DNA from 2 places in the Kitasatospora sp. NPDC058243 genome. Region 1 is predicted to be linked to the other one. Evidence: riboswitches for the same ligand, from Rfam matches in the RefSeq annotation. Region 1 holds a riboswitch; the other holds the start of a gene.

Region 1 (5,369 bases):
GGTGCTGGCCCTGCTGGAGCTGGGCGAGGGCAGGATGCACGACGGCTGGCCCGAACTGACCTCGAACGCGGTGGAGCACCTGCTGTACGAGCGGCTCTACCTGTACGTCCAACCCGAACCGGAGGCGGACCCGTTCGCGTACGGCGCCGCCGTCCGGCTGCTGACCGACCACCAGCGGGCCGCCAAGCGGCTCAACGCCAAGCGCCAGGAGCGGCTGCACGCCGAGGCCGAGTGGCAGGGGGAGGTCGCGGCCGGGCTGCTGCGCCGCGCCGACCTGGTGACCTGGCCCCGGCTGTACGCGCTGCTGCTGCACGCGTACGGGGCGGACGTCACGGATCCGGAGGCGGTGCGGGAGTGGCTGACCGGCTTCCGGGAGCTGGCGCAGGAGGAGCGGCTGGCCAGGTTCGCCGCACTGGCGCAGACCGGCTGGCTGGACGAGGTGGACGAGCAGGGATGGAGCCCGACCCGGGTGATCTCGGTCGGCATGGCCACCGACGGCGCGCGCCGGCTGCTGGAGCAGGGCCTGATGCGGCGCAGCTACCGCAACCTGACCGAGCTGACCGCGCTGGGGCGGCCGATGCCGGACGAACTGGCCGGGGACTTCGGGGCGTTCGAGGAGGCGGCGGTGGAGGCCGCGCTCGACCTGTACGGGGAGTGGACGGTGCCCGGGCTGCCGCGACTGCTGGTGGAGGAGTTCCCGGACCTCGCGCCGGAGCCGGGGCAGGAGGAGATCGACGCGTACCTGGCGGGGCTGGCGCAGGAGGAGTTCGACGCCCGCCTGGAGGAGCTGGCGGGATCGGCAGTCCCGGCGGACCAGGCAGACCCGACGGACCCGACGGACCCGACGGACCCGGCGGACCCGGCGGACCAGGCTCGGGAGTGACGCGGCGAAGCCCCGGCCGCCGGTGCCTTTCGGTTCCGGCGGCCGGGGCTTCGCGGGTGCGTCAGGGGTTGAGGCCGCGCTGCTGGAACCAGGTCTCCGGGTCGACGGGGGCGCCGCCACCGGGGCGGACCTCCACGTGCAGGTGCGCGCCGGTGACGTTGCCGGTGGCGCCGACCTTGCCGATCTGCTGGCCGGAGCCGACCTTGCCGGAGCCCTTGATGATCGAGGAGAGGTGGCAGTACCAGATCTCGGTGCCGTCGGGCAGGGTCTCGACGATCCGGTAGCCGTACGAGCCGGACCAGCCGGCCGAGGTGATGGTGCCCTGGCCGACCGCGTAGACGGGGGTGCCGGTGTCGGCGGCGAAGTCCAGGCCGGTGTGCAGGTGGGCCCAGTAGCGGGCGCTCTGGCCGTAGTGGGCGGTGAGGTGGTAGTCGCGCACCGGCAGGGTGAGGGCGGCGGCCTTGGCCCGCTCGGCCTCCTCGGCGGCCCGCTTGGCCTCGGCCTCCTTGGCGGCGGCCTTGGCCTCCGCCTCCTTCGCGGCCTGGACGCGGGCGTCCTCCTCGGCGGCGGTGCGCTGGCTGTCGGCCTGCAGCTGGATGCGGGCGGCGAGCGCGAGGCCGGGGTCGGCGGAGAGGGCGACCGGGGTCTCGTCCGGGGTCTCGATGGCGGGGGCGGCGGCCGGGGTGGCGGAGGCGAAGCCGGTGGCGCCCAGGGTGGCGGCGACGGCGGTGACGCCGAGCAGCGGGGAGGTCCCACGGACCTGACGCGGCATCCGGTGCCGGTTGGTCTCGGCCTCCGGGCCCGCGTACTCGGGGCCGTCCGGGCCGGGGTGGTCGAGGAGCCGGGTACCTGCTGCGAGGCCGGCCGGGTGTGCCGGGGTGTGCGTCGACGCCACGGAGGCGCGCTCCTTTCCTTCCTTCGCGCCTACCGGGTTAGCTGACGGGTTCGGAGCAGGAAGGTCTCCTACGGCCGGGCCGGAGCCCCGCCGATTCACCCCAAGGAACGTGGTTCCCCGGCTCCCTGACCTGCCCGGAGGCCGGTCGGCGGGATTAGGCGACGGCGCACGGTGCCGTCTGGGTACGGCGTTGAGGACCGCGCTGCGTTATCAAACGTTAATCCTAGGAGGCCCTGATTCCAAGCCGTTCGCCCGGGACGACCGGAGACGGACGGGGCGCTCTGGGACGCGAAGGGCGTTTTGTCCCCCTTGGGCCCCTTGGGCACGCTTGAACACCATTGACGCCACCTCACGTGATCGGACGTCAACGGACGGCCCTTCATTCAGGCACTCCCCGCCAACCTCCCCCGCTCCACAGGGCGCGAAGGCTTGACGGCTAAGGCTATTAGCCTTAGCTTTATGGCTATCGGCAGCACCGCCGAAGCCCCGCACCGGCAGCCCCCGGAGGCCCACCATGAACGCCACCAGCGCCCCCACCACCCAGTACCTCGACGTCACCGGCGGCCGCCTCGCCTACGACGACACCCGGCAGGGCGACGGCACCCCCGTCGTGCTGCTCCCCGGAATGCTCGACACCCGCGCCGCCTACCGGCACCTCCACCCGCTGCTGGCCGCCGCCGGCCACCGGGTCATCACCATGGACCTGCGCGGCTTCGGCGAATCCTCGATCGTCTGGGACGACTACTCCCCCGCCGCCATCGCCACCGACGTCCTCGCCCTGCTCGACCACCTCGGCATCGACCGCGCCGTCCTGGTCGGCAACTCCTACACCGGCGCGACGGTCGTCAAGGCCGCCGGCGACGCCCCCGAGCGGGTCGCCGGCATCGCCCTGATCGACGCCTTCGTCGAGAACCCCCCGCCCGGCGCCCTCATGCGCGGCGCCCTCCGCGTCATGGGCACCCTGACCGTCCACTCGCCCGCCTTCTGGGGCCTCTACCACCGCAAGCTGGCCTACCCGGGCGCCAAGCCCGCCGACTTCGACACGTACGTGGCCGGACTCGTCGCCGCCATGCGCACCCCCGGCCGCAAGACCGCCACCCGCGGACACGTCGGCGGGGACTCCGCGCCCGTCGGCTGGACCGCGGCCGTCCGCTGCCCCTCGCTCGTCATCATGGGCAGCAAGGACCCCGACTTCCCCAAGCCGGAAGCCGTCGCCGACCGGCAGGCCGCCGCGCTCAACGCGCGGAAGGTCATGATCGACGGATCCGGGCACTACCCGATGGCCGACAACCCGCAGGCCACCGCCGGCGCCCTGCTGCCCTTCCTCGCCGAACTCGCCTGAGCCCCGCCCACCCCGTCCGCCCACGTCAGCCCCACCCGCCCACACGCCCCGCCCCACCCCGCCACGTACGCCTTCCACCGACGGAGAGCCCACACCATGCCCCGAGTAGGACTCACCCCCGAGCAGGTCGTCGACCACGCCCTCACCCTCATCGACGAGCAGGGCACCGACGCCCTCACCCTGGCCGCCGTCGCCGCCCGGGCCGGGGTCGCCACCCCGTCGCTGTACAAGCACGTCAGCGGCGGCCTCACCGAACTGCGGCGGCTCATCGCCGTCCGGGTCACCGAGGAACTCGCCGACCGGCTCGCCGAGGCCGCCGTCGGCCGCAGCGGGGACGACGCCGTCGCCACCGTGCTGCGCGCCTACCACGCGTACGCCACCGAGCACCCGCACCGCTACAACGCCCTCCCCCAGGCCCCGCAGCCGGACGACGACCTCACCCGCGCGGCCGGCCGGCTCGTCGGGGTGATCATCGCCGTCCTGCGGGAGTACGGCCTCGACGGCGCGGAGGCGATCCACGCCGCCCGCACCGTCCGCTCCGTCGCCCACGGCTTCGCCTCCCTCTCCATCGGCGGCGGCTTCCAGCTCGCCGAGGACCTGGCCACCACCCAGAGCCGCCTCATCACCCTCCTCACCACCGGCCTCCGCACCTGGCCCACCCCCTGAGACACCGGCCACCGCACCGGCCACCGCACCGGCCGCGGCACGACCCGCCCGGCCACCGCACCGGCCGCGGCACGACCCGCCCGGCCTCCCACGACGACGGAACGGCCAGCGCCCCGGGTGACACATGCGCGAGAAGTCGGACCCGCCGACTTCCCGTGCGGCGGGCAGGCAGCGGCCTGGGGGTGGTGGGGGTGGACGGGTTAGTGTGGCCGGGCTGACTGGTGGTCATGACAGGGGACCGCCGACCCCTTGGCGGAGGTCCACGTGCCCGCACCGATAGCGAGGGCGCGGCGGTGGTACCTGCGGCTGCTGGACGGGAACGCCCGGGCCGCGCGGTACGCGCTGGGGGTGCTGCTCGGGGTGACGGCGGTGCTGAGCGTCCTGCCGATCGTGCTGCCGTACAGCTGGCCGCCGTCGGCGCTGGTGCTGCCGCTGGTGGTCGGCGGGCTGCTGTTGCGGCGCGGGCAGCTGCTGGTGCTGGTGTGCGCGGCGCTGGCCGGCGGGGTGCTGGGGGCGGTGGTGCGGGATCCGCTCGGGGTGCGGATCGGGGTGACGCTGGTACTGGCCGCGACCGCGGTGACGGTGCTGGCCGCGAACCGGTTCCGGCACCGGCTGGGTCTGCGCGGGACGCAGGGCGATTCGATGCTGCTGGAGCTGGCCGAGCACACCCGGGCACTGGCCCGGCTTCCGGAGCGGCTGCTCGACTGGCACTTCGACAGTGCGCTGGCGCCGGCCGGCGACACCTCGTTCTCGGGTGACTTCCTGCTGTGCGCGCACCGCCCCGAGGAGGATCTGCTGGAACTGCTGCTGGTGGACGTGTCGGGCAAGGGCAGCCGGGCGGCGGCCCGCTCGACGCACCTGTCGGGCGCGTTCGCGATGCTGCTGGGGCGGGTGCCGCCGGAGGCGTTCCTGCCGGCGGCCAACGACCATCTGGTGCGGATGGGCTGGGAGGACGACTTCGCGACGGCGGTGCACCTCGCGCTGCGCCCGGCGACGGGCGACTACCTGCTGTTCAACGCCGGCCATCCGGCGCCCGCGCAGTTCCGCCGGGCGGACGGCGGCGGCTGGGCGCGGTCGGGGCACGGCGGTCCGGCGCTGGGGCTGGTGTCGGGCGCGCTGTACCCGGCGGTGTCGGGGCGGCTGCGGCGGGGCGATTCGCTGCTGCTGTTCAGTGACGGCCTGGTGGAGGTGCCGGGTCGGGATCTGGACGAGGGGGTGGGCCGGCTGCTGGCGGCGGCCGAGCCGGTGGTGCGGCCGTGGCGGACGCAGCAGCAGCTCACCCGGGGTGCGGCGGAGCGGCTGGTCCGGACGGTGGCGCGGGACGCGGCGGACGACCGGACGCTGGTGCTGGTGCGCCGTCTGGGTCACCATTCACCCGCTTCAGCACCCGCTTGAGAAATAAGGTATGAAGAATTAAGTGCCCGTTCGGGCACCCAGAGGGCACCCACCCCCCGAGAGCGGAAAGGCCGGGTATCCGATGGACCTGACCTCGCCGTGGGTTCCCCCCTCCGAGGACGAGAGCCGGACGCCGCGCAGCAGTCCCACCACCCGCAGCCCCATGCGGTGCGTGCGCTTACTTCTCG
Region 2 (5,369 bases), on a different contig from region 1:
TGCACCCAGACGCCGGGCGGGTCCACCGAGGACGAACTGGTCGAGATGCTGGTCGACCGGGGTGTGGCGGGCATCGTCTTCGCCTCCGGGCTGCACGCCGACTCCACCGCCGACCACGACCGCTACGCCCGGCTGACCGGGCGCGGGGTGCCGTTCGTGCTGATCAACGGCTACAGCGAGCGGATCGACGCGCCGTTCATCTCGCCGGACGACCGGGCCGCGATGTGGATGGCCGTCCAGCACCTGGCCGAACTCGGGCACGAGCGGATCGGGCTGGCCGTCGGGCAGCGGCGGTACGTGCCGGTGCTGCGCAAGATCGAGGGCTTCACGGCGGCGATGCGCGAGGTGCTGGGACGGAGCCAGGAGGAGGCCGAGGAACTCGTCCACCACACGCTGTTCAGCGTGGAGGGCGGGCACGCGGCGGCCGGCGCACTGCTGGACAAGGGCTGCACGGCGATCGTCTGCGGCAGCGACATGATGGCGCTCGGGGCGATCCGGGCGGTGCGGCAGCGTGGACTGTCGGTGCCGCACGACGTCTCGGTGGTCGGCTTCGACGACTCGCCGCTGATCGCCTTCACCGAGCCGCCGCTGACCACGATCCGCCAGCCGGTCGAGGCGATGGCGACCGCGGCGGTGGACGCGCTGCTGGAGGAGGTCGGCGGGAACGCGGTCCAGCGCGGGGAGTTCATGTTCCAGCCGGAGCTGGTCATGCGCGGCTCCACGGGGGCCTGCGCGCGCTGAGGACGGTCAACGGACGGGCCCCGGAGAGCTGTTGCTCTCCGGGGCCCGTTGCGTGCCGCCCGGGTGCCGGGTCAGCCCTCGTGGTCCGTGGGGCGGCTCTCGGTGAGCCGTTGGCCGTCGGTGGCGTCGCCGGTGCGGGTCTCGGTGCGGCGGCCGCGGGCCAGGTAGTCGCGCAGGACGAGTTCGACGGCGTCCTGCGGGTTCTTGGTGCCGGAGAGCATCATCGCGTCGATCGCGAGGTTGGCGTCGAGTGTGACGGTGACCTGGGCCATGGTGACTCCTCCTCGGGTGCCGGAGCAGCAGCATGCCCGCTGGGGGCGGGCTTTGACCATGGCCTCGGGCGGTCCTGCCCGGCGGTCTGCCGGCGGCCTTCCTACGGCGCCGGGCGACCGCCGGGGCGGGCGGCGACTGACAGATAACAGATGATGAAATCTGTTATCTGAAATCTGTTATCTGTCAGCCGTCAGTTGTCAGCTGTCACCCGCGGGTCGTGCTCAGACCCGGCCGGCGAAGTCCGGCGCCCAGTTGGCGACGGTCTGCAGGCGCACGCCCGAGCTCGGGTTGGCGGCCTCGACGTACTGGCCGCCGCCGATGTAGATCGCGACGTGGTAGACGCCGGAGTTCTGGCCGTTGTTGGACCAGAACAGCAGGTCGCCCGCCTGCAGGCTGTCCAGCGAGACGCGGGTGCTGGCGGCGGCCTGGTCGGCGGCGACGCGCGGGACGGAGACGCCCGCGGCGCGCAGCGCGGCCTGGGTCAGGCCGGAGCAGTCCCAACCGCCGTTGCCGGTACCGCCGTAGACGTACGCCTGGCCGACCTTCGACTGGGCGAAGGAGACCGCGGCGGCCATGCTGCCGGTGGCGGCCGGGGTCTGAGCGGGGGTCTGCGCCTGGGCGGCCGGCTTGGAAGCCGGCTTGGCGGCCGGGGCCGGGGCCGGGGCCGGGGCCGGGGCCGGGGCCTGCGGCTGGGCGGTCGGCTTGGCGTTCACGGCGGCGCCGTTGGAGGTCTGGCCGGACTTCTGCGAGCGGTCGAACCAGGTGAAGTCCGAGCCGGACTGGTCGGTCTGAGCCGACTGCTGGGCCTGGCCGCCGTCCTTGAACGAGAGGCGCTGGCCCGGGTAGATGGTGTCCGGACCCTCGGTCAGGGTGCCGCGGTTGAGCTCGTACAGCCGCTGCCAGCCGCCCTGGAGGTTGTGCTTGTCGGCGATCGAGGACAGCCAGTCGCCGGAGGTGACGGTGTAGTCGTCGCCCTGGGGCTGGGCGCTGTTCTGGGCCTGGTTCTGGCCCTTCTGCGCCGAGGTGCCGTTGGCGGAGTCGGCGGGGGCCTGTGCCTGGTCCTGGGCCGGTGCGGCCGGCTTGGCGGGCTTCGCGGCCGGGGTGGCCGGGGTGGCCGGGGCCTGGCTCTGTGCGGGCTTCGCGGCCGGGGTGGCCGGGGCCTGGCTCTGTGCGGGCTTGGCGGCCGGGGTGGCCGGGGTGGCCGGCTTCGCGGCGGGCTTGGTGGCGGTCGAGCTGGCAGCCGAGCCGGTGGTCGAGCCGGCCGAGGTGTCGACGGTGGCCGGGGTGCCGCCCTTGGTCAGGCCGGCCTGGACCGAGCACACCGGCCAGGCGCCGGGGCCCTGCGAGGCGAGGACCTTCTCGGCGACGGCGATCTGCTGGTCCTTGGTGGCCTGGTTGGCCTGGGGGGCGTACGCGGTGCCGCCGAAGGCGGCCCAGGTGCTGGAGGTGAACTGCAGGCCGCCGTAGAAGCCGTTGCCGGTGTTGATGCTCCAGTTGCCGGTGCTCTCGCACTGGGCGACCTTGTCCCAGGTGGCGACGGAGGCGGCGGAGGCGGTGCCGGAGGTGAGGCAGGGGATGGTGAGGCCGACGCCCGCGACGCCGATGGCGGCGATCACGCGTCGGGTACGACTGGACAGACGGGTGCCGTTGGTGGGCAGCATGAAGACGCAGTCCTCTCCCACGCCTGCGAGGTGAGCTGTCGGATTCGGGCTGGAGTTGCCCGGCCGCGCTGTGGGCGCGGCTTCACCCCTAGCCCTGGATCGTTCCGGGGAACGGTCCGGGGCGACTTACCTGTGGGTCCCCCGCTCCTGCCGTGGTGCGTTTTCGCGCTGCCAGGACATCCGACGGCAGGACTCGGCGTCGCGGATGAACTGGGTTCGTGTGGCCACGAACGGGGAGCACGTTAAGCAGACTTAAGTTCAAACTGCAAACACCTGTGACGCGCATCACGGTTTGGCGAGAACGGTCGTTCCCCTCGCTCGCCATGATCGAAAATGGCCGATTTCCGGCAATGCCGCGAAGGGCGTGCGCAACTGTCTGTGCTTCAGGAGGCGGGTGGCGGCGGGTCGGGTCCCCCGGGGCCCGCCCGCCGAGAAGGAGGTGCGTCCACACTGTGGCCGTCGGGGGATGGATCGAGCGGCGGCGAACAAATGCGGATAGAACGGACATCACACCTATTCGCCCCTTAACTCCCTTACGGGGCAAGCAGGAAGGGCCCGGAACGTAGCCGTTCCGGGCCCTTCACGCGTGCGGTGACCGCTACTGGCCGACCGACTCCTCGGTGGCGGTGCGAGCGGCGTGGGCGGCGTGACCGCCCCGGCCGGAGTGGTCGGCGTGCGCGCCCTCGGCGGCCTCCGCCGCCTCGGCCTCGGCCTGCGCCAGGGCCTCGGGGGAGGGTGCCGGCAGCGCGGCCAGGTAGGTGGCGGCGATCAGCTGGCCGACCGTCGGGTAGGCGCCCAGCGGCGCCGCGGACGGGCAGCCGGTCTCCTCGGCGGCCGTGGCGAGCAGTTCGGAGTCGGCCTCCGGCCCGATCACCAGCGGTGCCAGCGCCGGGCGCTGGGAGCCGGTCTCCTTGAGGTGGTTGACGGCCGCGGCGACCGAGCCCGGCACGTCGAGCGCGGCGGGCACGACCGGGACGGCCAGCCGGGCCGCCAGCAGGACACCGGTGATGCCGGCCGCGGCAGCGGCCTCCTCGCCGCCGACGGTGGTCAGCACGACGCCGTCCGCGGCGGTCGCGATGGCGAACAGCCGGGCCCGGTCGGCGCGTGCCAGGCCGGCCTCGGACAGGCGCACGTGCACGGCCTCGGCGAGCAGCGGGTGCGGGCCGAGCACGTCGGTGACGGGGGCTCCGTACTCCGCGGCGAGGGCGTGAAGTTCGGTCAGGAATCCGTGCGGGCCGGGTACCAGCGGCACCAGGACCGGCGCGGGCAGGCCGGCCTCGGCGGCCATGGCCAGCAGTTCGGCGACGGTGCGGTCGTCACTGTCGACCCCCTGGGCGGCTTCGCCCGGGAGGTAGCCGACGGCGGTCTGGATGCCGCTCTGCTCGCTGCGGACGATCGACAGCAGCTCCTCGACGACCGAGCGGGACTCGGGCCCGGCGGTCGCGGGCACGGCGAGCACCAGGGCCGGGGAGCCGGCCGGGATCTCGGGGCGCTCGGGGCGGCGGTGGCGCCCCCGCGCACGGGAGCCTGGAGTGCGGACGGGCAGTGGCGCGCCCGGGATGGCTGCGGTGCTCATGCCGGAGATCGTAGGACATCGGCCCGTCAGGCCTGCATTCGGCTGCCGTTCGAGTTTCACGTGGTCATGGCGGGTGTGCCGCGTTCCCGCCGTGTCCGTCCGGGCGGTTTGCCCGCAATCCGGACATATCTCACCCAGCCTTCGAGCGATCACCGCTCGTAGCCCTGACGTGTCCGACGGGGCGTCGAGTTGCCTGTGTGGCGCGTGAGATGTCTCACAGCCAGGAGGTCGCCTGACGGAGCGTCACGGCAGCGCGACTCCGGGCGTCTGAAGATCAACATTCAGCGGGGAACCGCTCACGGCCGGTTATCGAGAATCTGGCGATTCACTCGGCTATGTCCGTTTACGTACCGTCAGGAGAAGGGCCCGTGAAGAGTTCGGAACTGCCGGTGAAAGGCCTCGTGCACCTGCAATGTCCCGTGCTGATGCACGTGCACAGCAGCTATCATCGCGTCAAGTGAGGCGTTGTGCCGGGCCGGTACGGGGCCGGTCCGTTCGTTCGGCGGGTGCCGGGAGCGCCGCGCTGGACGACCACTCCGGAGCTCTTCGGGAGATTTCTATGCACGACTCGCAGGACACGCACGGCTCGTACGACACCTACAACGGGATGGCGGCCGCCGACCTCAAGGGGGTTCTCTGGCAGAAGAGCCTGCACAGCAACTCCCAGGGGAACTGCGTCGAGTTCGCGGCCCTGCCGGGGGGCGATGTGGCGATGCGCAACTCGCGCTTCCCGGAAGGGCCGGCGCTCATCTACACCCGGGCCGAGATCGCCGCCCTGCTGCTGGGGGCCAAGGACGGGGAGTTCGACCACCTGGCGGTCTGACCGGCCGCCGTCCTGCCATCGGGGGGCCGTCGTGGGTGCTGACACCGCGACGGCCTTTGTCTTGTCCGGGGCCGGTCCGGGGCCACGCGACGGGCGTTCTCCCGACGGGCGCTCTCGCGGCCGACCGCGCGCAGGCGCGGCGGGTGGTCCCGCGCACGGTTGGGGGCCCGGACGGGGGTCGGGCCGCCGGGGTGTCCGGCCGTCAGTCCGGCCGGCTCGTCCGGGGGGCCGGCCCGGCAATCGTCGTGGGAATCGTCCTGAGGACTGAGCCGGAGCCCGTGGCGCACCTGCGCCA

Evidence for each region. Region 1 has a riboswitch for cyclic di-AMP ahead of ACFVX9_RS26475 (M23 family metallopeptidase). Riboswitches for the same ligand answer to the same signal wherever they lie in the genome.
Region 2: it holds a riboswitch for cyclic di-AMP, as region 1 does, so the genes downstream of both, ACFVX9_RS10990 (transglycosylase family protein) here and ACFVX9_RS26475 (M23 family metallopeptidase) in region 1, are expected to answer to the same signal.

The regions. Positions count from the first base shown of each region.
Region 1 is NZ_JBHVWW010000046.1:43,762-49,130, reverse strand. Features, by position in the region: gene ACFVX9_RS26480 (hypothetical protein) at 1-883, shown strand, start outside; gene ACFVX9_RS26475 (M23 family metallopeptidase) at 945-1,778, opposite strand; cyclic di-AMP (ydaO/yuaA leader) riboswitch at 1,791-1,949, opposite strand; gene ACFVX9_RS26470 (alpha/beta fold hydrolase) at 2,293-3,120, shown strand; gene ACFVX9_RS26465 (TetR/AcrR family transcriptional regulator) at 3,217-3,786, shown strand; gene ACFVX9_RS26460 (PP2C family protein-serine/threonine phosphatase) at 4,051-5,181, shown strand; gene ACFVX9_RS26455 (SpoIIE family protein phosphatase) at 5,354-5,369, shown strand, end outside.
Region 2 is NZ_JBHVWW010000011.1:145,716-151,084, forward strand. Features, by position in the region: gene ACFVX9_RS10980 (LacI family DNA-binding transcriptional regulator) at 1-741, shown strand, start outside; gene ACFVX9_RS10985 (hypothetical protein) at 813-1,013, opposite strand; gene ACFVX9_RS10990 (transglycosylase family protein) at 1,236-2,696, opposite strand; cyclic di-AMP (ydaO/yuaA leader) riboswitch at 2,683-2,843, opposite strand; gene ACFVX9_RS10995 (hypothetical protein) at 3,274-4,251, opposite strand; gene ACFVX9_RS11000 (DUF397 domain-containing protein) at 4,811-5,074, shown strand.